DNA from 3 places in the Zoogloea sp. GDB6 genome. Region 1 is predicted to be linked to each of the others. Evidence: predicted binding sites of a transcription regulator. Region 1 holds the regulator's gene; each other region holds the start of a gene.
The links. The regulator FNR, encoded in region 1, switches genes on or off when oxygen is low (the NO sensors DNR and NnrR bind a similar motif). The targets are predictions, from matches to a motif close to TTGANCTAGNTCAA.
Positions count from the first base shown of each region.

Region 2: the regulator FNR is predicted to act here: its motif matches at 3,240-3,253, upstream of AC1PQG_RS06560 (universal stress protein).
Region 3: the regulator FNR is predicted to act here: its motif matches at 6,508-6,521, upstream of paaN (phenylacetic acid degradation protein PaaN).

Region 1 covers NZ_CM161497.1:1,234,606-1,244,039, forward strand. The annotation lists gene AC1PQG_RS05645 (hypothetical protein) at 1-291, shown strand, start outside; gene AC1PQG_RS05650 (D-hexose-6-phosphate mutarotase) at 377-1,225, opposite strand; gene AC1PQG_RS05655 (DNA-3-methyladenine glycosylase I) at 1,264-1,863, opposite strand; gene AC1PQG_RS05660 (bifunctional acetate--CoA ligase family protein/GNAT family N-acetyltransferase) at 1,866-4,553, opposite strand; tRNA gene AC1PQG_RS05665 (tRNA-Pro) at 4,906-4,982, shown strand; tRNA gene AC1PQG_RS05670 (tRNA-Arg) at 5,010-5,083, shown strand; tRNA gene AC1PQG_RS05675 (tRNA-His) at 5,132-5,207, shown strand; gene AC1PQG_RS05680 (chemotaxis protein) at 5,368-5,991, shown strand; gene AC1PQG_RS05685 (oxygen-binding di-iron domain-containing protein) at 5,999-6,739, shown strand; gene AC1PQG_RS05690 (SirB2 family protein) at 6,812-7,198, shown strand; gene fnr (fumarate/nitrate reduction transcriptional regulator Fnr) at 7,218-7,952, opposite strand; gene hemN (oxygen-independent coproporphyrinogen III oxidase) at 8,071-9,434, shown strand, end outside.
Region 2 covers NZ_CM161497.1:1,423,679-1,433,112, forward strand. The annotation lists gene ccoP (cytochrome-c oxidase, cbb3-type subunit III) at 1-84, shown strand, start outside; gene ccoG (cytochrome c oxidase accessory protein CcoG) at 187-1,626, shown strand; gene AC1PQG_RS06545 (FixH family protein) at 1,654-2,175, shown strand; gene AC1PQG_RS06550 (DUF3149 domain-containing protein) at 2,189-2,329, shown strand; gene AC1PQG_RS06555 (hypothetical protein) at 2,380-2,622, shown strand; gene AC1PQG_RS06560 (universal stress protein) at 2,735-3,178, opposite strand; gene AC1PQG_RS06565 (PHA/PHB synthase family protein) at 3,360-5,093, shown strand; gene AC1PQG_RS06570 (DNA-deoxyinosine glycosylase) at 5,075-5,605, opposite strand; gene AC1PQG_RS06575 (HD domain-containing phosphohydrolase) at 5,711-6,868, shown strand; gene AC1PQG_RS06580 (MFS transporter) at 6,877-8,085, opposite strand; gene AC1PQG_RS06585 (ABC1 kinase family protein) at 8,096-9,434, opposite strand, start outside.
Region 3 covers NZ_CM161497.1:2,191,604-2,201,037, reverse strand. The annotation lists gene pcaF (3-oxoadipyl-CoA thiolase) at 1-521, opposite strand, end outside; gene paaK (phenylacetate--CoA ligase PaaK) at 670-1,995, opposite strand; gene paaI (hydroxyphenylacetyl-CoA thioesterase PaaI) at 2,009-2,458, opposite strand; gene paaH (3-hydroxyacyl-CoA dehydrogenase PaaH) at 2,451-3,983, opposite strand; gene paaG (2-(1,2-epoxy-1,2-dihydrophenyl)acetyl-CoA isomerase PaaG) at 3,980-4,777, opposite strand; gene paaN (phenylacetic acid degradation protein PaaN) at 4,790-6,457, opposite strand; gene AC1PQG_RS09970 (hypothetical protein) at 6,797-7,825, shown strand; gene AC1PQG_RS09965 (2Fe-2S iron-sulfur cluster-binding protein) at 7,839-8,888, shown strand; gene paaX (phenylacetic acid degradation operon negative regulatory protein PaaX) at 8,986-9,434, shown strand, end outside.

The DNA.
Region 1 (9,434 bases):
CCGCTGGCTGTGACGACGCCGACGCCCTCACGCCCGGCGCGTGGGGCTTCGCGGGCTTATGCGATGGACGGTGCGACCTTCTACCAGGGGGGCCGCAAGATCCGGGTTCAGGGTCTGGACTCACATGAGCCGGGCATGACGTCCGAGCATGCCACGCAGCGCCTGCAACGGGCGCTGGATGCGGGCAGCGTGACGGTGGAGCCGGTGGAGATGGATGGTTCCGGCCATACCGTCGCCATCGTCCGCGTGAATGGCCGCAACGTGGCCGACACGGTGCGTGCAGCCAACTGAGCGTCCCCAGGGCTGGGCGTTGCCCGGCCCATCCCGTGGGGGCAAGGAAACCGGGGGCTGCCCGATGTTTCCTTGAGGTTGTTTCTTACATGGCGATGAGGGTCTGCCGGCCCCACCAGTTGGCGCCGGCAGCCAGCTCCACGGGTTCCTTCACAGCGGCGGCTTCGACGCACAGCATGCGGCGGAAGCCGTCGGCAGGCATGTCGGCGAGAGCCGCGCACTTTTCCTCCCACGGATTCCAGATCACCACATCGGGAAAGTTCTCGGTGTGGATGCCCATCGCCCGGTGATTCTCCCGTACCAGCAGCGTACGCGGCGCGCCGTGATACACGCGGTCGACTTCGCTGTCGATGGCGAGGCCGACGCCGGTTTCCTTCTTGATCCGGTCGCCGTCGGCGCTGTCCCGGTATTCCAGCCCGCGCAGGCCGTCGACGCTGAGGGCCTCCACTTCGCGCACCTTCAGGTAGGTGTGCAGGGCGGCGGTGAAGCTGAACGGCGTGTCGCCGGTGTTCTCTACTTCCAGTTCCATGTCGAGGCGGTCGCCGCCAATGGAGATGCTCATCTCGGTGGCGAAGGCGTGGGGCCACAGGGCGCGGGTGGCGTCGTCGTCGCTGAGGCGCAGCGTGGCGACGGCGAAGTCCTTGCCGGCGCGGGTGCTGGCGACTTCCCAGAGACGATTGCGGGCAAAGCCGTGCTTGGGCAGGGGGCCGAGGCCGGCGAACTGGGGGAAGCACACCGGCACGCCGCCGCGGATGGCGGTGGCGCCGTCAAAAACCGCCTTGGGGCTGAGGTAGAGACGGTCTTCGCCGCCGGCGGGTGTCCAGGACAGCACATGGGCGCCGAACAGGGAGATCAGGGCGACAGCGCCGTCCGGCGTCTGCAGCTTGAGCACGGGCTGGCCGTGCAATTCGGCGGTTTCGATCTGGTCGGTCATCTTTCGCGGGCCGGCCCCATCAGGCCGGCGCTTGAGTGTTACAGAGGGCGCGATGATAACGCGACGACTTCCTGATGGCGGAAGCAGTCGGTGGTGTGGTCGTTGACCATGCCGGCGGCCTGCATGAAGGCGTAGCAGATGGTTGTGCCGACGAAGCGGAAGCCGCGCTTCTTGAGCGCCTTGCTGAGCTGGTCGGACAGCGGCGTGCTGGCCTGGGCGTCGGCAAGGCTGCGCAGGCTGTTGTGGATCGGCTGGCCGTCCACGAAGCGCCACAGCCAGGCGTCGAAGCTGCCGAACTCGGCCTGGATTTCCAGGAACGCGCGGGCGTTGTCGATGGTGGAGGCGACCTTCAGGCGGTTGCGGACGATGCCCGGGTTGGCGAGGAGGGCGGCCTGGTCGGCTTCGGTGAAGTGGGCCACGACGGCCGGGTCGAAGCCGGCGAAGGCCTGGCGGTAGTTCTCGCGCTTGCGCAGCACGGTGATCCACGATAGCCCGGCCTGGGCGCCTTCGAGGGTCAGGAGCTCGAACAGGGCGCGGTCGTCGTGCAGCGGCACGCCCCATTCCTCGTCGTGGTAGGCCTGGTACAGGGGGTCGTCCCCGCACCAGGCGCAGCGGACGGGTTGGTTGGTGTTGTTCATCCTCAGCCCTGCAGGGTCAGGATGCCGTGCTTGACGGTGTTGTCTTCCGGGTCGTTGGTCAGCACGAAGCCCAGGCTGGCGACGAATTTCAGCATGCGTTCATTGTTCGACAGGAAGATCCCGGTCATCGCGTGCAGGCCGCGGTTGCGCGCGGTTTCGATCAGCACGCCCATCAGGCGCCGGGCGAGGCCGCGGTGCTGCCAGTCCTCGGCGACGACGATCGCAAATTCACAGGTTTCGCCATCCGGATTGACCGCGTACCGGGTCACGCCGATTTCCACTTCGACGCCGTCTTCCTCGATGGTGGCGACGAAGGCCATTTCCCGGTCGTAGTCGATCTGCGTGAGGCGGGCGACCATCGCCGGCGGCATCTCGCGCAGGGTGTTCATGAAGCGCAGGTACTTGGTCTCCGGTGACAGCTTGCGCACGAACTCGATTTCCAGATCCGCATCTTCGGGCTTGATCGGCCGCACGGTGATCTCGCCCTCCGGCATCGAGATCTTGGTGATCAGGTGCGACGGATAGGGGTGGATCGCCATGTGGTCGTAGCGGTCGGCGGTGGGGGCGATGTTGTCCACCACGATGCGCGCGTCGACGGCGACGGCGCCGTGCTCGTCCACGATCAGCGGGTTGATGTCCATCACGCGGATCCACGGCAGTTCGCAGACCATTTCGGAGATGCGCAGCAGCACGAACTCCAGCGACTCCATATTGATCGGCGGCATGTTGCGGTATTCGCCAAGCAGCGTGGAGACGCGGGTGGACTTGATCAGATCCTTGACCAGGTAATTGTTGAGTGGCGGCAGGGCTACCGCGCGGTCGGCCTGGATCTCGACGTGGGCGCCGCCTTCGCCGAAGGTGATCACCGGCCCGAAGATCGGGTCGCGGAAGGCGCCGACCATCAGCTCGCGGCCGTAGGGCTTGATGACCATCGGTTCGATGGCAACCCCGTTGATGATGGCGTCGGGGCGCTTGCGCTTCACTTCCTCAAGGATCTCCTGGTAGGCGGAGCGCACGGCGGCGAGGCCGCTGAGGTTGAGGCGCACGCCGCCGGTGTCGGCCTTGTGGGTGATCGACGGGGAGTCGATCTTCATGGCGACCGGCAGGCCCAGTTCTTCGGCCAGCACCATTGCCTCGGTGGCGGAGCGGGCGACGACAGTCTGCGCGATAGGGATCCGGAAGGCAGCCAGCAGGGCCTTGGACTCCATCTCGTTGAGGTTCTTGCGGCGTTCGGACAGGGCCGTTTCGATGACCAGGCGGGCGCTTTCCACCGACGGCGGGTTGAGGTCGGAGGACAGGGAGCTCGGCGTCTGAACCAGCAGTTTCTGGTTGCGGTAGTAGGCCGAGATGTGGCCGAACAGCTCGACCGCCGGTTCCGGCGTTCGGAAGGTGGGAATGCCGGCTGTCTCGAACAGCTTGCGCCCCTCACGGACTTGCTCCTCGCCCATCCAGCAGGTGAACACCGGTTTGTCGGCAGCCCGTTCGATCTCGATGACCTTTTGCGCGACTTCGGTGGGGCGGGCCATGGCCTGGGGGGTCAGGATGGTCAGCACGCCTTCCACGTTCTCGTCGGCCAGCACGATGTCGAGAGTCTTGCTGTAACGCTCCGGGTCGGCGTCACCGATGATGTCCACCGGATTGCAGTGGGACCAGTTGGCCGGCAGGATTTCGTTGAGCTTGGCAATCGTGCCATCGGACAGCGTGGCCAGCGGGATGCGCAGGTCGGCGGCGCGGTCGGCGGCCATCACGCCGGGGCCACCGCCGTTGGTGATCACGGCCAGGCGGTTGCCGCGCGGGCGGAAGTGGGAGAACAGCGCGTTGGCGGCGGCGAACAACTGGCCCATGTTGTACAGGCGGATCACGCCGGCGCGGCGCAGGGCGGCGTCGAACACCGCGTCCTCGCCGACCGTGGCGCCGGAGTGCAGCAGCGCGGCGTGGGAGCCGGCCGGGTGGCGACCGACCTTGATCAGCAGCACCGGCTTGACGCGGGCAGCGGCGCGCAGCGCACTGACGAAGCGGCGCGCGTCCTTGATGCCTTCTACATATAGGAAGATGCTCTCGGTGCGGGCGTCCGAAACCATGAATTCGAGGACCTCACCGAAGTCGATGTTGACCGAGGTGCCGAGGGATACGACGGACGAGAAGCCGACGTTGTTGGGCCGCGCCCAGTCGAGAATCGCTGAACAGAGTGCGCCGGACTGGGAGATCAGGCCGATCGACCCCTTGATGGCGCCGCCGTGGGCGAAGCTGGCGTTGAGGCCGAGTTCGGGGCGCAGCACGCCCAGACAGTTGGGGCCGAGCAGGCGGATGCGGTGGCGGCGGGCGTTTTCGACCGTGTTCTTCTCGAGCATGCGGCCACGCGGCCCGGCGTCGGAGAAGCCTGACGGCAGCACCACCACGGATTTGCAGCCGGCGCGCCCACAGGCGTCGACGATGGCCGGCACGCGGTCGGCCTTGGTGGTGATGACGGCCAGGTCGAGGCGCTGGGGGATGTCCTCGACGCTCTTGTAACAGGGGACGCCCAGCACTTGGTCGTACTTGGGATTGACGGTGAACAGCTTGCCCTTGAAGCCGGCCTCCAGCATGTTGCGGACGAGGATGTTGCCGAGGGACAGCTCTCTTTCGCTGGCGCCGATGATGGCCACGGAGCGGGGCTCGAAGAGGGGCGTGAGGTAGTGCTGTTCGTTCATGATGGGTACTCGGGTGAGTGCGAATCGTGCGGCTATTGGGTTGCCGTTGCCACGGGGCTTCGGGGCGTCTGGGGCCGGGCCGGATTTTACCCTGCGAGGGGGATCCTGGTATTGGTAATCCTACTGATTTATTGCGTTGCACAACGAAAGCTGTGATCTAGGTCAATTTGTGTGAATTCAATTTGTTGCGCGCATGCAACGCTTACCCGGAAGGCATGCGTTCGGGTGGGCGCGCGAGGAGGTGATGCATCGTGACCTGAAGCGTCCCGCAGGCACGAATTTCGTCGAACATGAAAATTCGTGCCAATTTTATTTGACGAGCTTTCGATTGGTGTGTAATATTCGCGGCTCTCGGGGTGTAGCGCAGTCCGGTAGCGCGCTTGCTTTGGGAGCAAGATGTCGGGAGTTCGAATCTCTCCACCCCGACCAAAGCTTGACCCGGGTGCCCACGGCGAACTGCCCGTAGCTCAACTGGATAGAGCACCGGCCTTCTAAGCCGGGGGTTACAGGTTCGATTCCTGTCGGGCAGGCTCTTTAAAAGGTTCTAGATCGGCGATTTCGATCGGCGGTCATCAGTGGCGGCATTAGCTCAGTTGGTAGAGCACTGGATTGTGATTCCAGGTGTCACCGGTTCGAAACCGGTATGTCGCCCCAAGTACAAGAAAACCCGCTGATTCGTCAGCGGGTTTTCTCGTTTACGGCACCGGCGGCGTGACGTTGGGGTGGTGCCGTCTTTTCCGCATCGAATGGCTCAAGCCGATTGCATCTTCGCCGTTAATCAGCCACCACTGTTTGCCTGCTCCAGAGAGTCCACATGAATGCGCCAGAACCGAATTTTCACGGGATTGCTCCGCGGACCGGCGAGCTTGCCCGTATCGTCCGGGTCAATGAGGAGATCAAGGCCATCGTGGCGACGGCCTTTCGCATCAATCTGATGGCCCTCAATGCGATCTTTCTCGCCAAGCGGGCGGGTAATGCGGCGCTCGGATTCGGTGTGCTGTCCAACGAGTTGCGGCGCTTCGCCCAGGATTTGACCCGCCACATGGCATCCCTGAGGGAAATGACTTCCGGCTCGGTCGGGAGTGTCACCGGTGTCGTGCAGCAGCAGCGCATTGCAGCGATTCTGGCGGAGGCCTTGAGGCTCAGCGGTGAGGGCGTGCCGGGTGCGCGGGAGGCTCGCAGGCGTGGCGCCACGCGGCTTGCTGAACAGCAGGTGCGCCTGCGTTCCCTCGATCTGCGTTTGCGCGCGGCGGTCGAGGAAACCCAGCAATTGGTCGAACTGGGCGGTGTGCTGGCTCGTTCGGCGAAGATCGAGGCGGCCTATGGCGGCAGCTTCAGTGCGGCATTGATGCAGGTCTCGACGGATTTTGCCGAGGTGATCGCGCAGATCAAGCGATCCCTCGAAGTTCTCGGCAAGGAACGCCTCGTAAAGGATTAGGAAACCCATGAAACAGGCCCATTGCATCTACCAAGACGAGGAACATCGCTGGCTGGCGATCGCGCGGGATACCACCAAGCCTGGTTACATCATCGATACTAATGAATATGTGGTCGTTCACGGGGAGGAGGCCCTGCTGTGCGATCCGGGTGGGATCGAGATCTTTCCGTCGGTATTCTCCGCGTTGTCGGCGGAGTGCGATCCGACACGCCTGGCGGGTATCTTCGCGTCCCATCAGGATCCGGACATCATTTCCTCGCTGGCCTTGTGGCTGGAGTTCAAGCCCGACCTGAAGTGCTATACGAGTTGGTTGTGGCAGAGTTTTCTGCCCCATTTCGGCGGGCAGGATTCGACCTTCGTGCCGATCCCCGATTCGGGCATGACGATCCGTCTCGATGGTCTTGAGCTGCAGGCGATTCCGGCCCATTACCTGCACTCGTCGGGCAATTTCCATCTGTACGATCCAAAGGCCAAGATCCTGTTCTCGGGCGATGTCGGTGCAGCTCTGTTGCCGGCGGATCATAACGAGCTGTATGTGCAGGACTTCTCCCGCCACATCCGCCATGCGGAAGGTTTTCACAAGCGCTGGATGGGCTCGGACCGGGCCAAGCGCGACTGGTGCGAGCGCGTCTCCCGCCTGGAGATCGACATGCTGGTGCCGCAGCATGGGGCCATTTACCAGGGGGCGGACGTGCAGCGATTCATTAACTGGTTCGCTGCACTGGAAGTGGGCGTGCTGCGCAGCTAAAGTGTCGCGGCCCCGTTCTTGCGGGGCCCGCCGGCAGCCCGGAGCTTTGCCGCGGAACGATGGAGGCGCGGCATGTATCTGGCTCTCAAGCATTTCCACATCACCTGCGTGGTGCTCAGCGGTTGCGGCTTCGCATTGCGGGGCTGGTGGTCGTTCAGCGGCTCGCCGCTATTGCGGGCGCGTCTGACCCGGGTGCTGCCCCATGTCGTCGATTCCTGCCTGCTGGGTAGTGCGCTCGGCCTGGCCTGGATGTCTGCCCAATACCCCTTTGTGCATGCCTGGTTGACGGCCAAGGTGCTGGGCTTGCTCGTCTATATCGGGCTGGGGAGTGTTGCGCTGAAGGCGGCGCGACCGCGTGCGCAACGCGCCGCGGCCTACGTGGGCGCGCTGGCGACGCTGTCGTGGATCGTGTCGGTGGCGGTCAGCAAGGATCCGCTCGGCTGGCTGGCCTGGCTGTGAGGCCGGGTGCCGGCGGTGCTCAGGCGGCGTGGTGGTTGAGCAGGCGCTTCAGGCCCGGCGTGTCGAGAATGCGGATGTGCTTCTGCTGGACGGCGACCAGGCCTTCTTCCTGGAAGCGGGAGAAGGCGCGGGATACCGTCTCGAGCTTGAGGCCCAGGTAGGAGCCGATCTCGTCGCGGGTCATGCGCAGGTGGAATTCCGACGGCGAGAAGCCCCGTGCAGTGAAGCGCTGGGACATGTTCAGCAGAAAGGCCGCCAGCCGCTCTTCTGCGCGCATCGAGCCGAGCAGCATCATCACGCCGTGGTCGCGGACGATCTCGCGGCTCATGATCTTGTGGAACTGGTGCTGCAGGCTCTCTACTTCCCGTGACAGCTCTTCGAGCCGGTTGAAGGGGATTACGCAGACTTCGCTGTCTTCCAATGCGATGGCGTTGCAGGAATGGTGCTCGGTGCTGATGCCGTCTAGGCCCAAGACTTCGCCGGTCATCTGGAAGCCGGTCACCTGGTCGCGGCCGTCCTCAAGGATCACGTCGGTCTTGAACGAGCCGGCGCGGATTGCGTAGATCGCCTCGAAGTTGTCGCCGGAGCGGTAGAGGTGCTGCTGCCGCTTGATCTTGCGGCGGCTGCCGACGAGCTCGTCGAGCTGGTCGATCTCATTGGGGTCGAGGCCGAAGGGAAGACACAATTCCCGCAGGTTGCACTGGGAACACGCGACCTTGATGTCCACGACCGTCACCGGAATCACCGATTTCATCTGCACGCGCAATCACCTGAACTGGATGGTTTTACCAACGTTTGGAGCCCTTTGATCCACGTCAATACTGTTTTGGATCGATTCTGCGATTGTTCAGCGCAACCAACAGAAGTGCACCATGAACACGACACAAAAAGACCTGATATTCGATCCCGAGCTCATTCGCAAGTTTGATGTGAATGGCCCGAGGTATACGTCGTACCCGACCGCTGACCGCTTCGTCGAGGCGTTCAACTCCGATGCCCTGGAGCACTGGCTCGGGAGGCGCACTGTCGGCGGAATCGGCAAACCGCTCTCATTATACTTCCACATCCCCTTCTGCAATACGATCTGCTACTACTGCGCGTGCAACAAGATCATCACCAAGGATCACGGTCGCTCCGCCAAGTATCTGGATTATCTCGAAAAGGAAGTGGACATGCAGGCGGCCAAGCTCGACGGGCCGCGGGAAGTGCTGCAATTGCACCTGGGCGGCGGCACGCCGACCTTCCTGTCCCACGACGAACTGCGCCGCCTGATGGGCATGGTCCGCAAGCACTTCACGCTGGTGCCGGACGGTGAGTATTCCATCGAGGTGGACCCGCGCAAGGTGGACGAAGCCACCGTTGCGTTGCTGGCCGAGCTCGGCTTCAACCGCATGAGCGTCGGCATTCAGGATTTCAATCCGGACGTGCAGAAGGCGGTCAACCGCGTCCAGAGCGAGGAAGAAACCAAGCTGGTGATCGACGCGGCGCGGGCCCATGGCTTCAAGTCGGTCAGCGTGGACCTGATCTACGGCCTGCCCAAGCAGAACGTGATCAGCTTCAACCGCACCCTCGAGCAGATTCTGGCGCTGTCGCCGGATCGCCTGTCGATCTACAACTACGCGCACCTGCCGAGCTTGTTCAAGCCCCAGCGCCGCATCATCGACGCGCAGCTGCCGTCCGGCGAGACCAAGCTGCAGATCCTGCAGCTGGCGATCCGCCGCCTGACCGAGGCGGGCTACGTGTATATCGGCATGGACCACTTCGCCAAGCCGGACGACGAGCTGACCACGGCTCAGCGCCAGGGGCGCCTGCACCGCAACTTCCAGGGTTACTCCACCTACGCGGAGTGCGATCTGCTGGCCTTCGGCGTGTCGGCGATCGGCAAGGTCGGCCCGACCTACGCGCAGAACGTGAAGACCCTCGACGAGTACTACGACATCATCGACACTGGCCGCCTGCCGGTGCTGCGCGGCATCGAGCTGACGCCGGACGACCTGCTGCGGCGGGCGATCATCCAGGCGCTGATGTGCCACTTCGAGCTGTCCATAGAGTCCATCGAGATTGCTCACTTGATCGACTTCAACAAGTATTTCGCCGCAGAACTCGCCGACTTGCGCGAGATGGAGAAGGGCGGCTTGCTGAAGATCGACAAGCAGTGGATCACCGTGCTGCCGGCCGGCCGCATGCTGGTGCGGGCGATTGCGATGGTCTTTGACAAGTACCTGCGCGCCGACCG
Region 2 (9,434 bases), 190 kb from region 1:
GGTGAGGACAAGGTGCATCTGCTTGCCGGCTATGTACTGAGCCTCTCCAAGAACGCCGCAGCTCCGGCGGAAGAAAAGAAGTAAGCTTTTTCGGCGAGACGCAACATTGCTCGCTATCAAGAACCCCCCGGGCAGGCCCCGGGGTGTTTTTGGGTTGGAATATAAGAATATTTTGATATTGCGATCATGAGTCAGCCAGACACCCAAGCTGCCAAGAAGACCAGTCCCGCTACTGTGCAGGCCGGTGAAGCCGAGGACACCCTCTACGCCGTCCGCCAGAAGGTTTACCCCCGTGCGGTGACGGGCCGCTTTGCGACCTGGCGGTGGATTCTGGTGTGGGCGACGCAGATCATTTTCTACGGCCTGTGCTGGCTGCCGTGGAATGGCCGGCAAGCGGTGCTGCTGGACGTAGTGCAGCGCAAGTTTTACATCTTTGGCTGGATCTTCTGGCCGCAGGACGTGTTCTTTCTGGCGATCCTGCTGATCATCAGCGCGTATTCGCTGTTCTTCTTCACGGCGGTGGCGGGGCGGCTATGGTGTGGCTATTCGTGCCCGCAGACCGTCTATACCGAGATCTTCATGTGGATCGAGGAGAAGATCGAAGGCAACCGCGCCCAGCGCATGAAGCTGGACCAGGCCCCGCTGAGCGCCCGCAAGCTGGCGATCAAGGGTGCCAAGTTCGGCGCCTGGGGCGCCCTGGCGCTGTGGACGGGTTTCACGCTGGTCGGCTACTTCACGCCGATGCACGAACTGCTGCACGAGGCGGCGACGTTCAGCTTCGGCCCGTGGGAGCTGTTCTGGATTTGCTTCTACGGCGGCTTCACCTACCTGTTTGCCGGCGTGATGCGCGAGCAGGTCTGCAAGTACATGTGCCCGTATGCCCGCTTCCAGGGCGTGATGTTCGACCCGGACACGCTGGTGATCACCTACGACCCCGAGCGGGGCGAGCCGCGCGGCGCGCGGCGCAAGGGCGTCGAGCCGAAGACGGTGGGCAAGGGCGACTGCGTCGACTGCGGCATCTGCGTGCAGGTCTGCCCGACCGGCATCGACATCCGCAACGGCATGCAGTACGAGTGCATCGGCTGCGCGGCGTGTATCGACGCCTGCGACCAGGTGATGGACAAGATGAACTACCCCAAGGGGCTGATCCGCTACACCACCGAGAACGCGATGAAGCGGCACTGGGGCAGGAAGGAGATCGTCGGGCACGTGATGCGCCCGCGGATCCTGATCTACGCCGGGGTGCTGGTGGCGATCTGCACGGCCTTCGTGTGGGGTCTGGCGACGCGCTCGACGCTGCGGGTCGATGTGATCAAGGACCGCTCGACGCTGAGCCGGGAGATCGAAGGGGGCCTGATCGCCAACGTGTACAATCTGCAGGTGATGAACATGACCGAGAAGCCGCGGCGCTATGCCCTGTCGGCGAGCGGGCTGGACGGGGTGAAGCTGAGCCCGGCCGGGCCGATCGAGCTGGATGCGGCGGAACTCAAGTCGGTCACCATCGAAGTGGCGGCGCCGCCCGAGTCGGGCAAGCCCGGCTCCAACACCGTGTATATCGAGGTGAAGGCGCTGGACGATGAAACCGTGGCGGTACGGGAGAAGTCGGTGTTCCTGATACCGCAGTAAAGAAGCTGAGATATGAATCAAAGAGCAATGGCCCCGAATCAGGTTTCCTCCACTCCTTGGTACAAGGAACACTGGACTTGGTTGCTGATGCTGATGCCGGTGACGGCGATCATCGGTGGCAGCATCACAATGTGGCTGGCCGTGACGTCTTTCGACGGTATGGTGGCCGACGATTACTACAAGCAGGGGCTGGCGATCAATCAGACGCTGGCAAGGGCTGGCGCAGCGGCCAATCTGGGCTTGAAGGCCGAAGTCCGGTTCACCGCGGACGGGTTGTCGGTGGCACTCCAGGCCAAGCCAGGGGGGGAGTTGCCGGCTAAGTTGATGGTGACGCTGGCCCACCCGACGCGTGGTGGCCTGGATCAGCAGATCATCATGGAGCGTAGTGATGGTGTGTATCGCGGACGCCTCCAGAATGAACTGGTGAGTGCCCACTGGAAGGTGTTGATAGAAGATGAGTCCCGCAGCTGGAGGCTGTCAGGGGCCGCATTCCTCCCCACAGAGACGGAGATCCGGATCGATTCAGCGGATCTGAAACCTGTTGATTGACATGGAGGAAGTCATGGCCTGGAAGGAATTGTTCGGTAGCGACATTGGTCTGCTGAGCTTGTTCACGATTGGGTTCGTCATTGTGATGGCTGGGTATCTGTACCGTTTTGCCCAGCGGCACATCGCAGAAGACGAACGACATTCTCATTCCTAGCTGACTGACGCGGGCCCTTTGGGGCCCGCATTTATTTGGGGAGCTTGAGCATGCTGAAACTGATCCAGGTTCTATGGCCCTCGTTCTTGGTTGCAGGTGTGGCTGAGATCATCTTCTTCACCGTGGTCAATCCACAGGAGCTGTATCTGCTGGGTGAGCCGGTGCATTTTTCTGCGATCGCAACGTATTCGATCGGTTTCTTCGGCTTCTGGCTCGTTTGCGCCGCGTCCAGCCTCTGTACGCTGTTTTTCCAGCAGACTGCAGCGGAAATCAATAATACTGAGTCCGAGTGATTCGGCGGATTGCCGTATTCTGGAGTCTCGGTACTGGCAAGACAGAAGGGCCTCGCAGTTTCTGCGAGGCCCTTTCTTTTGATACGCGTGGCGACCGCTCGTGGCTTGGAATTCAGCGGTAGACCAGCACGGGAACCTTGCTGTGGGTCAGTACCTTCTGGGTTTCGCTGCCCAGCAGCAGGCCGCTCAGGCCGCGCCGGCCATGGGAGGCCATGAAGATAAGGTCACATCCGTTGCGCTCGGCGGCTTCGATGATAGCTTCATAGGGAACTTCGCTGACGAGGGTGTCGCTGCTCGATTCGACGCCGGCATCCTCTGCGCTGGCGCGGGCGCGGGACAGGATTGCTTCCGCTTCCGCGGCGGCGGCACGACTGAACTGTTCGGGGGTGGTCGGGTCTATCAGGGCGCCTTCGCCGTAGATAGGCATTGGAAAATCCGGCTGGGCATAAAAGAAGGTGAGTCGTGCTCCGGCTTCCTTGGCGAAGCTGATGGCCCTGGCCACGGTGGAGTCGGAGAGTTCGGACCCATCGGTTGGGACCAGAATGTTCTTGAACATGGTGTCGATCCTGTCGGGAACTGGGTGTCCCATTATAAAGCGCAGTCTGTTCGGGGGCGGCTTGACGAATATCAACGGTCCGTTGTCCAGTCAGGCTCACGATTTCAACAGCACAGGAATTTGCCGACCTCGTACATGATGTCGGGAGTCAATTGATTTCGCATGAAAGGAGTTGTGACTCATGCCCCGCCGTGAACCCGCACCACCGCTTGATCTTGCCCGCAAGTCGCTGAGGCGACTGCATGATTCGGTCGAGTCTTCGATTGATCCGCTCGGTATGGCCGCTCCCTTGGTGCATGCGCAGCTTGCGTGGCTCGCCCATCCCCAGGAGCTGACCGAGGCGATGACACGCGTCTCAGGAAGCCTATGGGCCTTGCAATGGCACAGCTGGCGCAAGTTGCTTGGCCTGCCCAGCGAAGATCCGCTCCGACCCCATGAAGACGACAACCGCTTCGCCGATGCTGTCTGGGCTGAATCCCCGACGTGGGATCTGGTGAAGGAGTGGTATCTGGTCATGACCCATCATGTCCAGGACATGTTGTATGAGACCCCGGGGCTGTCGCAGAAGGAGCGCCGCCGGGCTGCGTTCTGGTGGCGGAAATGGCTCAATGCGGTAGCACCGTCGAACTTCTTCTGGATGAATCCGGTGGCGATGCGGCTGGCCGTGGAAACCAAGGGCGAGAGCCTGGCGCGGGGCTTCCGGAACTTTCTCGACGACGTGGAAGCCGGCAACATCCGGATGACTGACCCCAGCGATTTCACCGTCGGCCAGAACCTGGCGACTACGCCGGGCAAGGTGGTGTTCCGCAACCGCTTGCTGGAGGTTCTGCATTACACGCCGACCAAGGCGCAGGTGTACAGGACGCCCATCGTGATCGTCACGCCGTGGATCAACAAGTTCTACATCCTCGACCTGAACCCCAGGAAGAGCATGATCCGCTACCTGCTGGATCAGGGCTTCGATGTGTTTATCACCAGCTGGAAGAATCCGGGGCCGGAGATGCGGGATGTCAGCTTCGATGATTACCTGCTCGAAGGTGTGCAGGCCCTCATCGATACGGCGCGTGGGGTGACCGGTGCGCCAAAGGTACATGCGGTTGGTTACTGCATCGGCGGTACGGCATTGAGTACCTACATGGCCTGGGCCAACCGCCATTTCGCGCCGGAGGATGTGCCGGTGTCCCACTGGACGCTGCTCACCACATTGGTCGATTTCCACAAGCCGGGCGATATCGAAGTCTTCATCGACGAAGGAAGCATCCGCTTCATCACCCAGAACATGGAGCGCAAGGGCTACCTGGACGGTGCCGAGATGGCTTCGGCATTCCGCCTGCTGCGCTCGAACAGCCTGATCTGGCACTACGTCGTGCATGGCTGGCTGTATGGTGAAACGCCGCCGCCCTTCGATGTCCTGTACTGGAACATGGACACCACGCGCATGCCCTTCACGATGCATGCCTGGTATCTACGGGAGCTCTACCTGCACAACCGCCTGATCGACAAGGATAGCCTCACCGTTGCAGGGGAGCCCATCGATCTGGGGGCGATCACCCAGCCGGTTTATGCGGTGTCGGCGGAGGATGACCACATCGCGCCATGGAAGCAGACTTTCCGCGCCATGAACTACGTGGGCGGCGTGAAGCGCTTTGTCCTGTCGAGTTCCGGCCACATCCTTGGCATCGTCAATCCGCCCGTCAAGCCGCCCAAGCGCAAGTTCTGGGTTGGGCAAGCCCGGCGTACCGATACGGCAGAAGGTTGGTATGAACAGGCCGAGGAGAGCAGCGGTAGTTGGTGGGAAGACTGGATGGCTTGGCTGAAGCCCCAGTGTGGCGAGTTGGTCGATGCGCGGCCAGTGGAGACCAAGGCCTATCCGGCACTTGCCGATGCCCCCGGGACTTACGTGCTGGAGCATTGAGTCGGCGGTTCAGAAGCAGCAAGCACGCTTCGCCAGGCCTCCAGACGCCTGGCGAAGCTGAATGCGGCGTTGGCCGGACTGGTCGACGGCAGGCGTTCGTAGGCCAACCGGCGAGCCGTCAGCGATTTCAATACGTGGCGTCGAAAGCTCGTCTCCGCCATGGCGCCATTGAAGAAGACCCGCGTGATATGCGGATGCGCCGCCAGAAAGCCCGGGAAGTCGTTGGGGACGATGGTTCCGACGTCGATACGCGTGTCGAGACTGCCTTCCCGTTCACAGCACTGCAGTACATCCCACAGCGCAATGCCCGCAGATTCCAGGCAGCGCAGTCGCTCGGCGTAGGGCAGGGCGGGATGGGCCCCTACCAGTTCGCCCAGGATGGGCCAGAATAGATTACGAGGGTGTGCATAGTATTGCCCGGCGCGAAGGGACGCTTCGCCGGGCATGCTGCCGAGGATCAAGGTATGGGCCACAGCGGTGGCAATGGGTGGAAAACTGTAAATCAGGGCCATGATGGTTCAGGCGGTGCTTGCAGCGGTGGGCGACAGATGCTGGAATAATCCCCTGTATCCGTGGGGAAGAAGACAGGTCGTCCGAAAATGGTTCCGGAGTTTGCAATGAAACAGCGTGCCCACGTGCTGGTGGTGGATGATCAGGCCGACAATCTATTGATTCTCGAGGACGTGCTGTCGGCGCATTATGACGTCCATCCCGCCACGAGTGGCGGTGAAGCGCTCGGTTATCTGGAGGCCGGTGGGCGAGCCGATCTGATCCTGCTTGATGTGATGATGCCCGGGCTGGATGGTTTCGAGGTCTGCCGTCGCCTCAAGTCGTCGGAGTCGACACGCGGCATCCCGGTGATGTTTCTGACCGGTCTGGACCGCCCGGAAGACGAGGAGCAGGGCTTCTCCCTCGGTGCGGAAGACTTCATTCACAAGCCGATTTCCCCGCCGGTGGTGTTGGCCCGGGTGCGTACCCACCTGGCGCTGTCGCGGGCCACCAAGGCGCTGCAGCGCCGCAACGCAGATCTCGAACTGTTGGTCGCCGAGCGCACGGCCGAAATCAGCGAGCAAAGCCGCCGCCTCGTCTCCAGCAAACAGGAAGTGATCGCAGCTCAAGCGGCCACCATCACCGCTTTCTGCGCCCTTGCCGAAGCCCGCGACAATGAGACCGGCAACCATATCCGCCGTACCCAGCACTATGTCCGCATCCTCGCCGAGCAATTGCAGGACCATCCCCGTTTCGGGGATTATCTGGATGAGGATGTAATCCAGTTGTTGTTCAAATCCGCGCCGCTGCACGATGTGGGTAAGGTGGCGACGCCGGATGCCATCCTGCTGAAGCGAGGCAAGCTGACACCCGATGAATGGGTGATCATGAAGCAGCACTGCGAATACGGGCGCAACGCGATCCTGCAGGCCGAGCGGGCGTTGGGGGGCACGGCGGATGCGTCCTTCCTGCGCTACGCGGCCGAGATTGCCTACGGGCATCACGAACGTTGGGATGGTACTGGCTATCCGCAAGGGCTGACCGGCGACGCGATCCCGGTATCGGCGCGCTTGATGGCCGTTGCTGACGTATATGATGCGTTGATCTCCCGGCGGGTCTATAAGCCGCCGTTCCCCCACGAGAAGGCGATCGAAATGATGGCGCTGGAGCGCGGTAAGCATTTCGATCCCGATATCGTCGATGTCCTCCTCCGCGTTTCCGGAGATTTCGCCGCCATTGCCCGGAACTTCAGCGATGAACCGGAGGAGGACGTGGCGGCAACCTGAGTGCGCCGCTAGCGCCGTTCCACGCTCAGTGCGGTGAACACGGCCAGTGCCTGCAGGATCGCGACGCCGAGCAATACCGTTGCAAACTGGCTTTTGTTCATGAAGCCGCCGAATACCAGTGGAGCCAGGGCCAGGCCTGTGTCCAGCCCCGAATAGACGAAGCCGTATACCCGTCCGAAGGCAGCCTGGCCGAAGCGGGCCGTCGCCGCGCTACGCACCAGCAGATCCCGCGAAGGCCCCGCCAGGCCTGTCAGAAAGCCGATCGCCGCCATCAAGGGCAAGACCGTGGCGGCGCCCGGCCAGCCGCTGGCCAGCAGGAGCGCAGCCAGGGCTGCAGTGCAGAGTGCGCCGGTGATGATCCGTCCTTGCCGTGCGTGGCGGGTCAGGAAGCCGCCTACCAGAACGCCCGCTGCGCCAGCCAGCAGATACGCCGACAAGGTTCCCGCGGCCTGGCTGATTGGCATCCCATACATGCCCTGCATCAGTGGCGTACCAAAGTTCTGGATTGCGCCGAAGGCTGTGGTGAGCAGCAGGAAGAAGGTGAAGCACAGCCACACGGGGCCGACCTTCAGAATCTCCAGCGTGGTCACCTTGCGATTGGTCGTGCTTGTCGCGTGGGGTGGGACCGCAAAATGATGCCGTCCGAGCAGAAGTAGTGCGAGTGCGGGAATCGCCAGCAGGCCGGCACCCATACCTGCCGTGCGCCAGCCGGCCACCGACGCGATGCCGGTCAGGAAGACCGGCGCCAGCGCCCAGCCCAGGTTGCCTGAAAGGCCGTGCATCGAAAACGCGTGCCCGAGGCGCTGGGGGGAAACGTTGCGGTTGAGGATCGTGAAGTCGCAGGGGTGGAAGACGCTGTTGCCCAGGCCCGCCAGCGCGGCTACGGCGATCAGGTCGCCGAGCCCGCGGGCCTGGGACAGGCCGAAACCGGCGAGGATGAAGCACGCAACGCCGGTCGACAGCACCCGCAGGGGGCCGAAACGGTCCACCGCCAGGCCGGCCAGGGCCTGCCCAACACCGGAGACGACGAAAAAGACCGTCATCGTGCTGCCGATCTGCACGAAGTCCAGTCCGAACTCCGGCATCAGCCACGGAAACAACGGCGGCAGCAGCAGGTGGAAGAAGTGGGAGACGCCGTGGGCGAAGCCGACCAGGGCGATGATCCGCACGTCCTGGCGAGGCGTGAGTTGGGGGGAGCTTATCGTTGTTGTTGTCATGGAAAACGGGTTATCGGTGGGGACCGCCGCTGCGCCAGATCGACAGCAGCAACCAGAGTCCGCCGATCAGGGCAGAAATGAAACCGAGCAGACCGAAGGAGGGGAGACCAGGAAGTACGGGTGCCTTGTCGACGGTCATTACGATGGCCGAACCGATGATCAGTGCGGCGATCACGATGGCCAGCGAGAGCCGGCTGGCAGCCCGGTCGATCTGGCTGCCGAAGCGTTGCAGCGGCAGCACCTCGACCTGGACCTGTAGTTTGCCCCGGCGCGCGGCGCGAAGGAACTGACGTAGATCCCGCGGCAGGCCGGCGAGCAGATCCACCGTGTCCGCGAAGGCACGCCAGCCACGCCGGGCAAAGGCTGCCGGCGCGGCGTGGGCCAGTAATACCTGGCGCAGGAAAGGACTGGCTTCGGTGGCGATGTCGAAATCCGGGTCGAGTTGCCGGCCCATGCCTTCGAGGGTGATGAAGGCCTTGATCATCAGGGCCAGATCGGTGGGCAGGGATAGGCCGTGTTCGCGCAGGATGGTGAGCAGATCCGACAGCATCGCGCCAATGTTAAGGCGCTGCAGCGGGACGCCGTGGTAAAGGTCCACGAAGGTGTCGATCTCTGTGCGCAGATTCAGAAGGTCGGATTCCGGGTCGAGGTGATCATCGTCGCTCCAGTCGAGCAGCACGTCGGCGACCAGGCCGCTATCGCGGCTGACCAGCCCGTGCAGCAGGCGTGCCACCTGGCTGCGGCGTTCTTCGGTCAGGCGTCCGACCATGCCGAAGTCGATGAAGGCGATACGGTTGCCGGGCAGGTAGAGCACGTTGCCGGGGTGGGGGTCTGCATGGAAGAAACCGTCTTCCAGCAACATCTTGAGCACCGCCTCCGCACCGCGGCGGGCCAGTAGCTTGCGATCCAGCCCGGCCGCGTCGGCGGCGGCGAGGTCTCGCCCGGAAATGCCGTCCACGTAGTCCTGTACGTTCAGCCGCTCCCCGCACCATTGCCAGTGTACGCGGGGGATGACGATTTCCGGATGCCCGGCAAACTGCTCCGCAATCCGCTCTGCGTTGCGGCATTCGGCTGCGAAGTCCAGTTCGCGGCGCAAGGACAGCGTGAACTGGCGGACGATGTCGCTGGGGCGGTAGCGACGCAGGTCTGCGGCTTCAGTTTCGATGATCTCAGCCAGACGCTCCAGCAGGCGCAAATCCGCCTCGATGATCGGGCGGATGCCGGGACGCCGCACCTTGAGGACCACGTCTGTACCGTCGCTCAGGTGCGCTCTATGGACCTGGGCCAGGGAGGCTGCGGCCAGCGGTTCGGTGTCCAGTTCGGCAAAGAGCGCCTCGGGAGGCTCGCCC
Region 3 (9,434 bases), 960 kb from region 1:
AAGTCGGCCGCCACGTTGTCGGCGGTCTGCGGCATCGAGTGGGTACCGTGCAACTGGTGCATCAGCGGATTGACGAAGCGCCAGCCGATGGTGGTGTCGTAGATCGCGGCCTGGCGGGAGAAGGCCGCGTCGGCCTTGCCCATCACGAAGGGGGCGCGGGACATGCTCTCCACGCCGCCGGCGATCATCAAGCTGGTTTCGCCGGCCTTGATGGAGCGGGCCGCCAGGCCGACGGCGTCGAGGCCGGAGCCGCACAGGCGGTTGACCGTCGTACCCGGCACGTCGATGGGCAGCCCGGCCAGCAGGCCGGACATGCGCGCCACGTTGCGGTTGTCCTCTCCGGCCTGGTTGGCGCAGCCATAGACGATGTCGTCCACCGCCGCCCAGTCCACGCCCGGGTTACGGCGCATCAGGGCCTTGAGCGGCACGGCGCCGAGGTCGTCGGGCCGCACGGCCGCCAGCGTGCCGCCGTAGCGGCCGATGGGCGTGCGGATCGCGTCGCAGATGAGTGCTTCAGACATTCTTCATTCCTTCAAAAAACGCTCGATTGAGCGTGTGCAGAAATCGTCGCGAGCAGGCCCGAGGTCGCAATGAGGAGCGGAGCTGTACTGAAGTACAGCGAGCACCGGAATTACGAGATCGGGTCGCGCAGTAGATTTATGCGCATGCTCACAGCTGCTTCGGGCGCTGGTCGATGACGCGGCGGGCCTTGCCGGTCTGGGTGCGCGGAATGGTGTCGAAGTCCATCACCTGCACGCGGGTCGAGATGCCGATGAGGGTCTTGATGTGGTGGGCTACGCTGCGGCTGATCTCCTCGATGGCGCCACGGCCGACCTTGCCGGTGAGCTCCCGCTGCAGCTCGCAGCGCACCTCGACGTTGTCCAGGTGGCCGTCGCGGGTCAGCACGATCTGGTAATTACCGGTCAGGCGCGGCTCGCGCAGGATCTGCTCCTCGATCTGGGTCGGGAAGACATTCACGCCGCGCACGATCAGCATGTCGTCCGACCGCCCGACGATCTTGTCCATGCGCCGGAACGACCGCGAGGTCGGTGCGAGCAGACGGGTCAGGTCGCGGGTGCGGTAGCGGATGACCGGGAAACCCTCCTTGGTCAGCGAGGTGAACACCAGCTCGCCCTGCTCGCCGTCCGGCAGTACCTCGCCGGTTTCCGGATCGATGATCTCCGGGTAGAAATGGTCTTCCCAGATCACCGGACCGTCCTTGCTCTCGATGCACTCACAGGCCACGCCGGGGCCCATCACTTCGGTCAGGCCGTAGATGTCCACCGCGTCGAGCCCCAGCTTGCGCTCGATCTCGGCGCGCATGCCCTGCCCCCACGGCTCGGCGCCGAAGATGCCGACCTTGAGGGAGATCTCCTCCGGCGGAATGCCCAGGCGCTCGAACTCCTCGGCGATCACCAGCGAATAGGACGGGGTGACCATGATGATGTCCGGCCGGAAGTCGAGGATCTGCTGGACCTGCTTTTCGGTCTGGCCGCCGGACATCGGCACCACGGTGCAGCCGAGGCGCTCGACGCCGTAGTGGGCGCCGAGGCCGCCGGTGAACATGCCGTAGCCGTAGGCCACGTGGACCATGTCGCCGGGCCGGCCGCCGGCCGCGCGGATGGAGCGGGCAACGAGGTTGGCCCAGTTGCTCAGGTCGTTCTCGGTGTAGCCGACCACCACCGGCTTGCCGGTGGTGCCGCTGGAGGCGTGCAGGCGGCGGATCTCCTTCACGGGCACGGCGAACAGCCCGAAGGGGTAGTTGTCGCGCAGGTCCGACTTGGTCATGAAGGGGAAGCGACCCAGGTCGGCCAGGGACTTCAGGTCGTCCGGGTGGACGCCCTTCTCCACACACTTGCGGCGGTACGGCTCCACGTTGTCGTAGGTGTGGCGCACGGACCACTTGAGGCGCTCCAGCTGGAGCGCGGCAATCTCGTCGCGGCTGGCGGTCTCGATCGGATCGAGCTCACCGGGTTGGGGCAACTTGGCGGTCACGGGGTGTTTCTCCTCATCCTTTGTTGTCGATCACTTCGCCGGAGATCCGGTAGCTCTTGCCCCGGAACAGGGCGAGGGTCCGGCCTTCGCCGTCCCGCACGGTGGCGTCGTAAACGCCGGTGCGGCCGGAGGCGGACTGTTCGACGGCCTCTGCCTGCAGCGTGTCGCCTTCCCGCCCGGGGGCGAGGAAGTCGATATGGCACGCGGAGGCGACCGTGTTCTTGTTGTAACTGTTGCAGGCGTACGCGAAGGCGGTGTCCGCCAGCGTGAAGATCAGGCCACCGTGGCAGATGTGGTGGCCGTTGAGCATGTCCTCGCGGACCGGCATGGAGATCCGCGCGTAGCCGGGGCGGATCGCCTCGATGCGCATGCCAAGGGCCTGGGTGGCCCGATCGCGGGACCACATGCTGTCGGCGACGGCTTCGGCCAGCGCCTGGGCGTCGTCGGGGTGGTGTTCAGTCATGGATCTTCCTTCCGGCCAGCACCCGCTGCTGGATCAGCGGCGAGACCCGGTAGCGGTCTTCGCCATAGAACTGGGCCAGATTGGCGAGCACCGTGCAGATCGCCGGCAAGCCGACCAGATCGGCCCAGGCCAGCGGCCCACGGGGGTAATTGACGCCGAGGCGCATCGCCGCATCGGCGCCAGCCGCGTCGCAGACGCCCTGGTTCACCGCGTCCGCCGCTTCGTTGGCGAGCATCGCGACGGTGCGCATCACCGCCAGCCCCGGCACGTCGCCGAGACGCGAGACGGCGAAGCCCGCCGCCTGCAGCAGGCCGATGGCCGCGCCGACAGCCGGCGCCCAGCCATTGACGGCGGCGCCCACGGCGATGCGCGGCGCGCTGTGGTAATCCAGCGCGAGGTCGATCAGCACCAGGTTGGCAATGCCCGTTTCCGCTGCCCGCCGCGTCGCGGTGCGGCCATCGGTGACGAAGACCACCGCCTCGCCGACAGCTGCGATACGCTCGTCGCCGGCCGCGCCCCAGGTGTAGCCCACACCGCGCTCGTGGAGCCGGTCGGCCAGCGCCAGCGCCGCCGGGGATTCGCCGTACAGGGTGATCGCGCCCGGCAGGGTCTGGGCGACGGCCTCCTTCGGCTGCGGCCGTTCGGCGCCTTCCCGGTAATCGTAGAAACCACGGCCCGTCTTGCGCCCGAGGAAACCGGCGTCCACCAGCTCCTGCTGGATCAGCGACGGCGTGAAGCGCGGGTCGTTGTAGAAGGCCGACCACACGGAGCGCGTCACCGCGAAGTTCACGTCGTGGCCGATCATGTCCATCAGCTCGAAGGGACCCATGCGGAAACCACCGGCGTCCCGCAGCAGCGCGTCGAGGGTGGCGCAGTCCGCGCCGCCTTCGCCGAGGATGCGCAAGGCTTCGGCGTAGTACGGCCGGGCGACCCGATTGACGATGAAGCCGGGGGTCGAGCGGGCGTGCACCGGCGTCTTGCCCCAGGCCGCGGCGGTGGCGAACAGGGTTTCGGCCACGGCGGCATCGGTGGCCAGGCCGGAGACGATTTCCACCAGCGCCATCAGCGGCGCCGGGTTGAAGAAATGCAGGCCGGCCAGGCGCTCCGGCCGCTGCAGCGCGGCGCCGATGGCGGTCACCGAGATGGACGAGGTGTTGGTGCCGAACAGGCAGTCCGCCGCGACGATGTCTTCCAGGCTGCGGAACAGGCCCTGCTTGGCGCCCAGGTCCTCGACGATGGCCTCGATCACCAGCGCGGCATCGGCCAGTTCAGCCACGGCTTCCACGGCAATCAGGCGCTCGCCGGCGGTGCGGGCCGCGTCGGCATCCATGCGGCCCTTGTCGGCGAGCCGCGCGAACTGGGCGCGGATCGCCGCTACGGCCTGGGCCGCTGCACCGGGCCGGTTGTCCACCAGCTTGACGACATGCCCGGCGGCGGCCGCCACCTGGGCGATGCCGGCGCCCATCGCACCGGAACCGACCACAGCGACGACGGCAGAGGGATTCAAGGCAGCACTCACGCTCATTCCCCCGTGAACTTCGGTGCGCGCTTTTCCATGAAGGCGGCGACGCCTTCGGCGTAGTCCGCGCTCCAGCCCAGTTCGCGCATGAAGCCGCCCTCGAAGGAGAGCTGCTGCTCCAGCGTGTGGCCGGGCGCCGCGTGCAGGGCCTGGCGGGTGCGCACCAGCGCCTTCGTGGGCATGGCGGCGAGCTGGGTGGCGAGGCCGTCCACACGGGTGGCGAACTCGGCATCGTCGTAGGCGGCCCAGATCAGGCCCCAGTCGGCCGCCTTGTCGGCGGGCAACTTTTCGGCCAGCAGCGCCAGGCCCATCGCCCGCGCCATGCCGACCCGCTGGGGCAGGAACCAGGTGCCGCCGGTGTCGGGCACCAGGCCGATCTTGCTGAAGGCCTGCAGGAAGGACGCCGAGCGGGCCGCCACCACCAGATCGCAGGCCAGCGCCACGCTGGCGCCGGCACCGGCAGCGATGCCATTCACCGCGGCGATGGTCGGCACGCGCAGGTTCTGCAGGCGCAGCACCAGCGGCTTGTAGTTGCGCTCGACGACGTTGCCGATGTCGGGCATCGCCCCGTCGGGCGTCTTCGCCATGTCGGGGTCGGCCAGATCCTGGCCGGCGCAGAAGGCGCGCCCGGCGCCGGTCAGGACCAGCACGCGCACGCCCTTGTCGGCCTGCAGCGTGTCGAGGGCATGCCGCAGTTCGGCGTGCATCTCGCCGGTGAAGCTGTTGAGCTTGTCCGGGCGGTTGAGGGTCAGGCGAGCAACGCCCTCCTCCACCGTATAGAGGATGTTCCGGTATTCCATGACGGGGCTCCTTCAGGCGTGGTAGCGGCGCTGCACCACGCGGAAGCGGTTGGCGACGAAAGCCGAGTCGGCGTAGGCCGCGTTGGCCGCCGGGTTGCCGCCGGTGCCGTGGTAGTCGGAGAAGGCCGCCGACTGATTGACGAACACGCCGCCGCTCAGGTTGATGGACAGGGCGACCTTGCTGCGCCAGGTGGCCTTGGTCATCGCATCGAGCACGTCCTGGCGCGTCGAATAGACGCCGACCGTCAGTGCGCCGTGGGTGGCGACGACCCGCTCGGACAACGCGATGGCCGCCGCCGTATCGGCGGTCTTGACGATGAAGCTGATCGGGCCGAAGCGCTCTTCCATATAGAGCCGTTCGTCGGCCGCATCGCAGGCCAGCAGCACCGGCGTGCGCACGCGGGCCGCCGGGAAGTCCGGGTTCTCCAGCGTCTTCGAGGCCAGCACGACCTGCCCCAACTCGCCGCTGTCGGCCAGCGCGATGCGCTCGAGGGTGTCGTTGGACTGGATCGCGCCGAGCACCGCATGGGCGACCTCCGGCTTGGACAGGAAGCGCTCGACGGCGCGGGCCAGGTCGGCACACACCTCGTCGTAACTCTTGTGGCCTTCGTCGGTGTCGATGCCGCCGGCCGGGACGAAGATCGCCTGGGAGGTGGTGCACATCTGCCCGGAGTACAGGGACAGCGTGAAGGCCAGGTTGCCGAGCGTCGCCTTGTAGGCGTCCGTCGAGTCGATGACGATGTTGTTCACCCCGGCGAGCTCCGCATACACCTGGGCCTGGCGGCAGTTGTCGATGAGCCATTGGCCGAACACGTTGCTGCCGGTGAAATCCACCGACTTGATCGCCGGATGGGTGGCCAGCGCCTGGGTGGTGGCGCGCTTGTCGGTCACGCACAGGCTGACCAGATCGGGATTGAGGCCGTTCTCGGCCAGCACGGCGCGGATCGTCCGCACGGTGATGGCGGCCGGCAGGATCGCATTGCTGTGCGGCTTGACGATCACCCCGTTGCCGGTGGCCAGCGCGGCGAAGAGGCCCGGATAGGTGTTCCAGGTCGGGAAGGTGCCGCAGCCGATCACCAGCGCCACGCCGCGCCCGACGATCTCGAAGTGCTTCTTCATCACCAGCGGCGGGTTCTTGCCCTGGGGCTTTTCCCAGTGGGCCTCGGCGGGGACGAAGCTCTGTTCGCGCCAGGCGTAGGCGAGCGCTTCGAGGCCGCGGTCCTGCGCATGGGGCGCACCGGCCTGGAAGGCCATCATCCAGCCCTGCCCGGTGGTCTGCATGACCGCGTGGGCGATCTCGAAGCTCTGCTTGTTGAGGCGGTCGAGGATTTCCAGGCAGATGCCGGTCCGTCCCTGGGCGCCGACCGCCTGCCATTCCGTCATGGCCGTCTGTGCGGCTTCGATCAGCGCGTCCGGCGTGCACACCGGGTAGCTCGTGCCCAGCTCGACGCCGTAGGGCGAAGTCTCGCCGCCGTGCCAGCCGGTCTGGCCGGGCTGCCCCAGCTCGAAGTGCTGCCCCTTGTGGGCTTCGAATGCGCGGCGGCCGTCTTCAGGCGCGGTTTCGCCGTACAGCTTGGGACTGGGCATTTCCGGGTAGGCCGACCAGTAGCCCCGGGTGGCGATGGCCGCCAGGGCGCCATCGAGCGTGCTGCGATGCTTCTCGAACAGGGGGTGCGTCATCTTGTGTCTCCGTCGGGTTTGTTCTCCTGATCTAAACGTTACAAATCGAACTGATCCAAGTCAATGCTTGGTATCGAATTTTTCTGCTAGAAAGATTCTGAGTTACGTTTAACGGAACTAGTTTCTCTGTTTATTTTCGTTTTAAAACATTAATTTAATAGATTTCTCCGCCAATCAAAGCCGGCAGCGCCAGCAACAAAGCGATTCAATCTGTGCCCACCCTGAGATCTATTTGATACATATTTATTGACGAAATACATTTTTATGTATCACTATTGACCACGCACTCCGGATGGTCTTGCTGCCGGGTGCAAACACCAATCAAACAGGAGGAGCACGATGAGCAGTCACAAGGAACGTTTCGCCGACAAGATGGAATTTCCGCCGGCCACCCCGCAGCCCAACGTCTATCCGCTGTCATGGCACAGCAATACGAAGAAGTTGCAGGAAGTGTGGGAAGCCTCGCTGCGCGAGAACTGGGACCCGGAAAAGCTGCCGTGGGACACCCTGGATCTGGACAGCTACAGCTGGGAGGAGCGCGAGGCCATCGCCTACTGGTGGAGCCTGCTGTCGGTGTTCGACGCCTCGGCACCGCCGGTTTTTGCCGAGGCGCTGGTCAAGACCTACGAGGTCCATGAGGAAGACCCGGTGCGCAAGTGCTTCTTCTCGGTGACCCGCGACGAGCAGAACCACGAGATCATGTGCGGGCTGGCGATCACCCGCCTGCTCGGCCATCCCGACCCGCTCACCTATGTGCCGAAGACCGAACTCGGCAAGCGCCTGCAGAAGAACGTGCACTGGCTGTATTTCAACGGCGGCCGCTACTGGAGCGGCTACAAGCAGGCGGTGCCCAAGTACGACCTCGCCGTGCTGTTCAGCTCCTTCCTGATGGGCGAGATCGCCGCCGCCACCATCTTCAAGCAGATGTACGAGAACTCCCGTGAAGCGGTGTTCAAGGAAGGCTTCCGCAACATCGGCCGCGACGAAGGCCGCCACATGGCGATCTGCATGGCGGTGATGGAGCGCGACTACCCGGGCCTCGCCCCCGAGACGCGGGCCATCGTCACCAAGCAGATCCGCGCCGGCTACCTGTTCCTGTCCGCCGTGCTGTTCGAGCCGCCGATGGAGTTCTGGGACCTGCCGGCCGACTTCATCGCCAACCAGCGCGAGGCGGAGGAAGTGGCCCGCGCCGCCGGCTTCGGCATCCCCACCTATGAGGCCAAGCTGCAGAACTGGAAGAGCGCCATGCTCAACCTGAAGGGCGTGCTCGACCGCTACGACATCCCCTTCCCCGCCATTCCTGAAGTCGGGATCTCCGGGCAGGAGATCAGCGACATCGAGATGGAAGACATCATCCCGGTGTTCTGACGGAGAGGCCGCCATGTCCCGCATCATCATGCAAGCATCGGGTCGCTCGGTGGACTGCGCCTACGGCGACACCGTGCTGATGGCCCTCGAGAAGGCCGGCTACGCGCTGCCCAACAACTGCCGCGCCGGCGCCTGCGGCGAGTGCAAGGTCAAGGTCGTGTCCGGCCAGTTCGATCAGGGCATGGTCCTGGACATGGCCCTCTCCGCCGACGAGCGTCGGCAGGGCTACGGCCTGATGTGCATGGCCAAGCCCCTGTCCGACGAGCTGGTCATCGACTGGGGCAGCGAAGACGCCCGCCCCAAGCTGTTCCCGCCGCGGGAAGACGCGCTGTTCGTGGTTACCGACAAGCACACGGTCGCTGAACGGGTGGTCGAGCTGCGCCTGCGCCCGGTGGGCCAGCCGATCCGCTACTGGCCCGGCCAGTACGTGACCCTCGGCAACCCGCGCGCCGGCATCCCGGCCCGCGCCTACTCCATCGCCGGCGCTCCGCGCCCGGACGGGGAGATCGTGCTGCAGGTCGCCCGTGCCGACGACGGCCTCACCAGCGCATGGATCCACGACACGCTGGCCATCGGCGACAGCGTCAAGCTGTCCGGCGCCTACGGTACCTTCATCGGCGATCCCGGCGTCGACACGCCGGTACTGTGCCTCGCCGCCGGCACCGGGCTGGCACCGATCCTGGCCCTCACCGAGGCAGCGCTGCGGCGCGGCTTCCGCCGCCCGGTCACGCTCCTGTGCTCAGCGCGCACCGAAGCCGACCTGTACGGCCGCGGGCTGATGGCCTGGTGGCGCACCAAGCACCGCAATTTCGACTACGCCTTCACGCTCACCCGCGAGGAACGTGGGGGCTACCTGCACGGCCGCATCGACACGGTGCTGCCGGCACGTTTTCCGGACCTGTCGCGGCACACCGTCTTCGCCGCCGGCAGCCCGGCCTTCGTGGACAGCTGCGTCACCGCCGTGCGGGCGCTGGGGGCAAAGCCGGAGCAAATCCACAGCGAAGGTTTCTTCGCGCAACAACAGGCGGTGGACGTAGACCTAGCCCCCCTGCTCGCCTTCTGAGCTCCGCGGCCCGGCCTTGCCCGGCGGGCCGCGCTACCCAGACCGGGAGGGAGTCGCTACACTCCCCGGCTTCGCCGAAGATCCGCCACCCCGTCCCGTGCTCCCCCCGATCCAGCAACGCCTCGAAGACTTCCGCCAGCAGGGCCGCGTGCAGGCTGGCTCCCTGATCATCTCCGTGTTCGGCGATGCGGTGCTGCCGCGGGGAGGCCGGATCTGGCTGGGCAGCCTGATCCGCCTGCTCGAACCCATCGAGCTCAACGAGCGGCTGATCCGCACCTCGGTGTTCCGGCTCGCCAAGGAAGAATGGCTGCGCACCGAACCTTCAGGCCGGCGCACCGACTACCTGCTGACGCCGTCCGGCCAGCGGCGCTTCGAAGAAGCCTCGCGCCACATCTACGCCTCCAACGCGCCCCTGTGGGACCGCCGCTGGCGCCTGATCCTGACGGTCGGCGAGCTGACGCCGAAGGAGCGCGACCACCTGCGCCGCGCGCTGTTCTGGCAGGGCTTCGGCGCCCTCGGCGGCGACTGCTTCGTGCACCCCGGCGC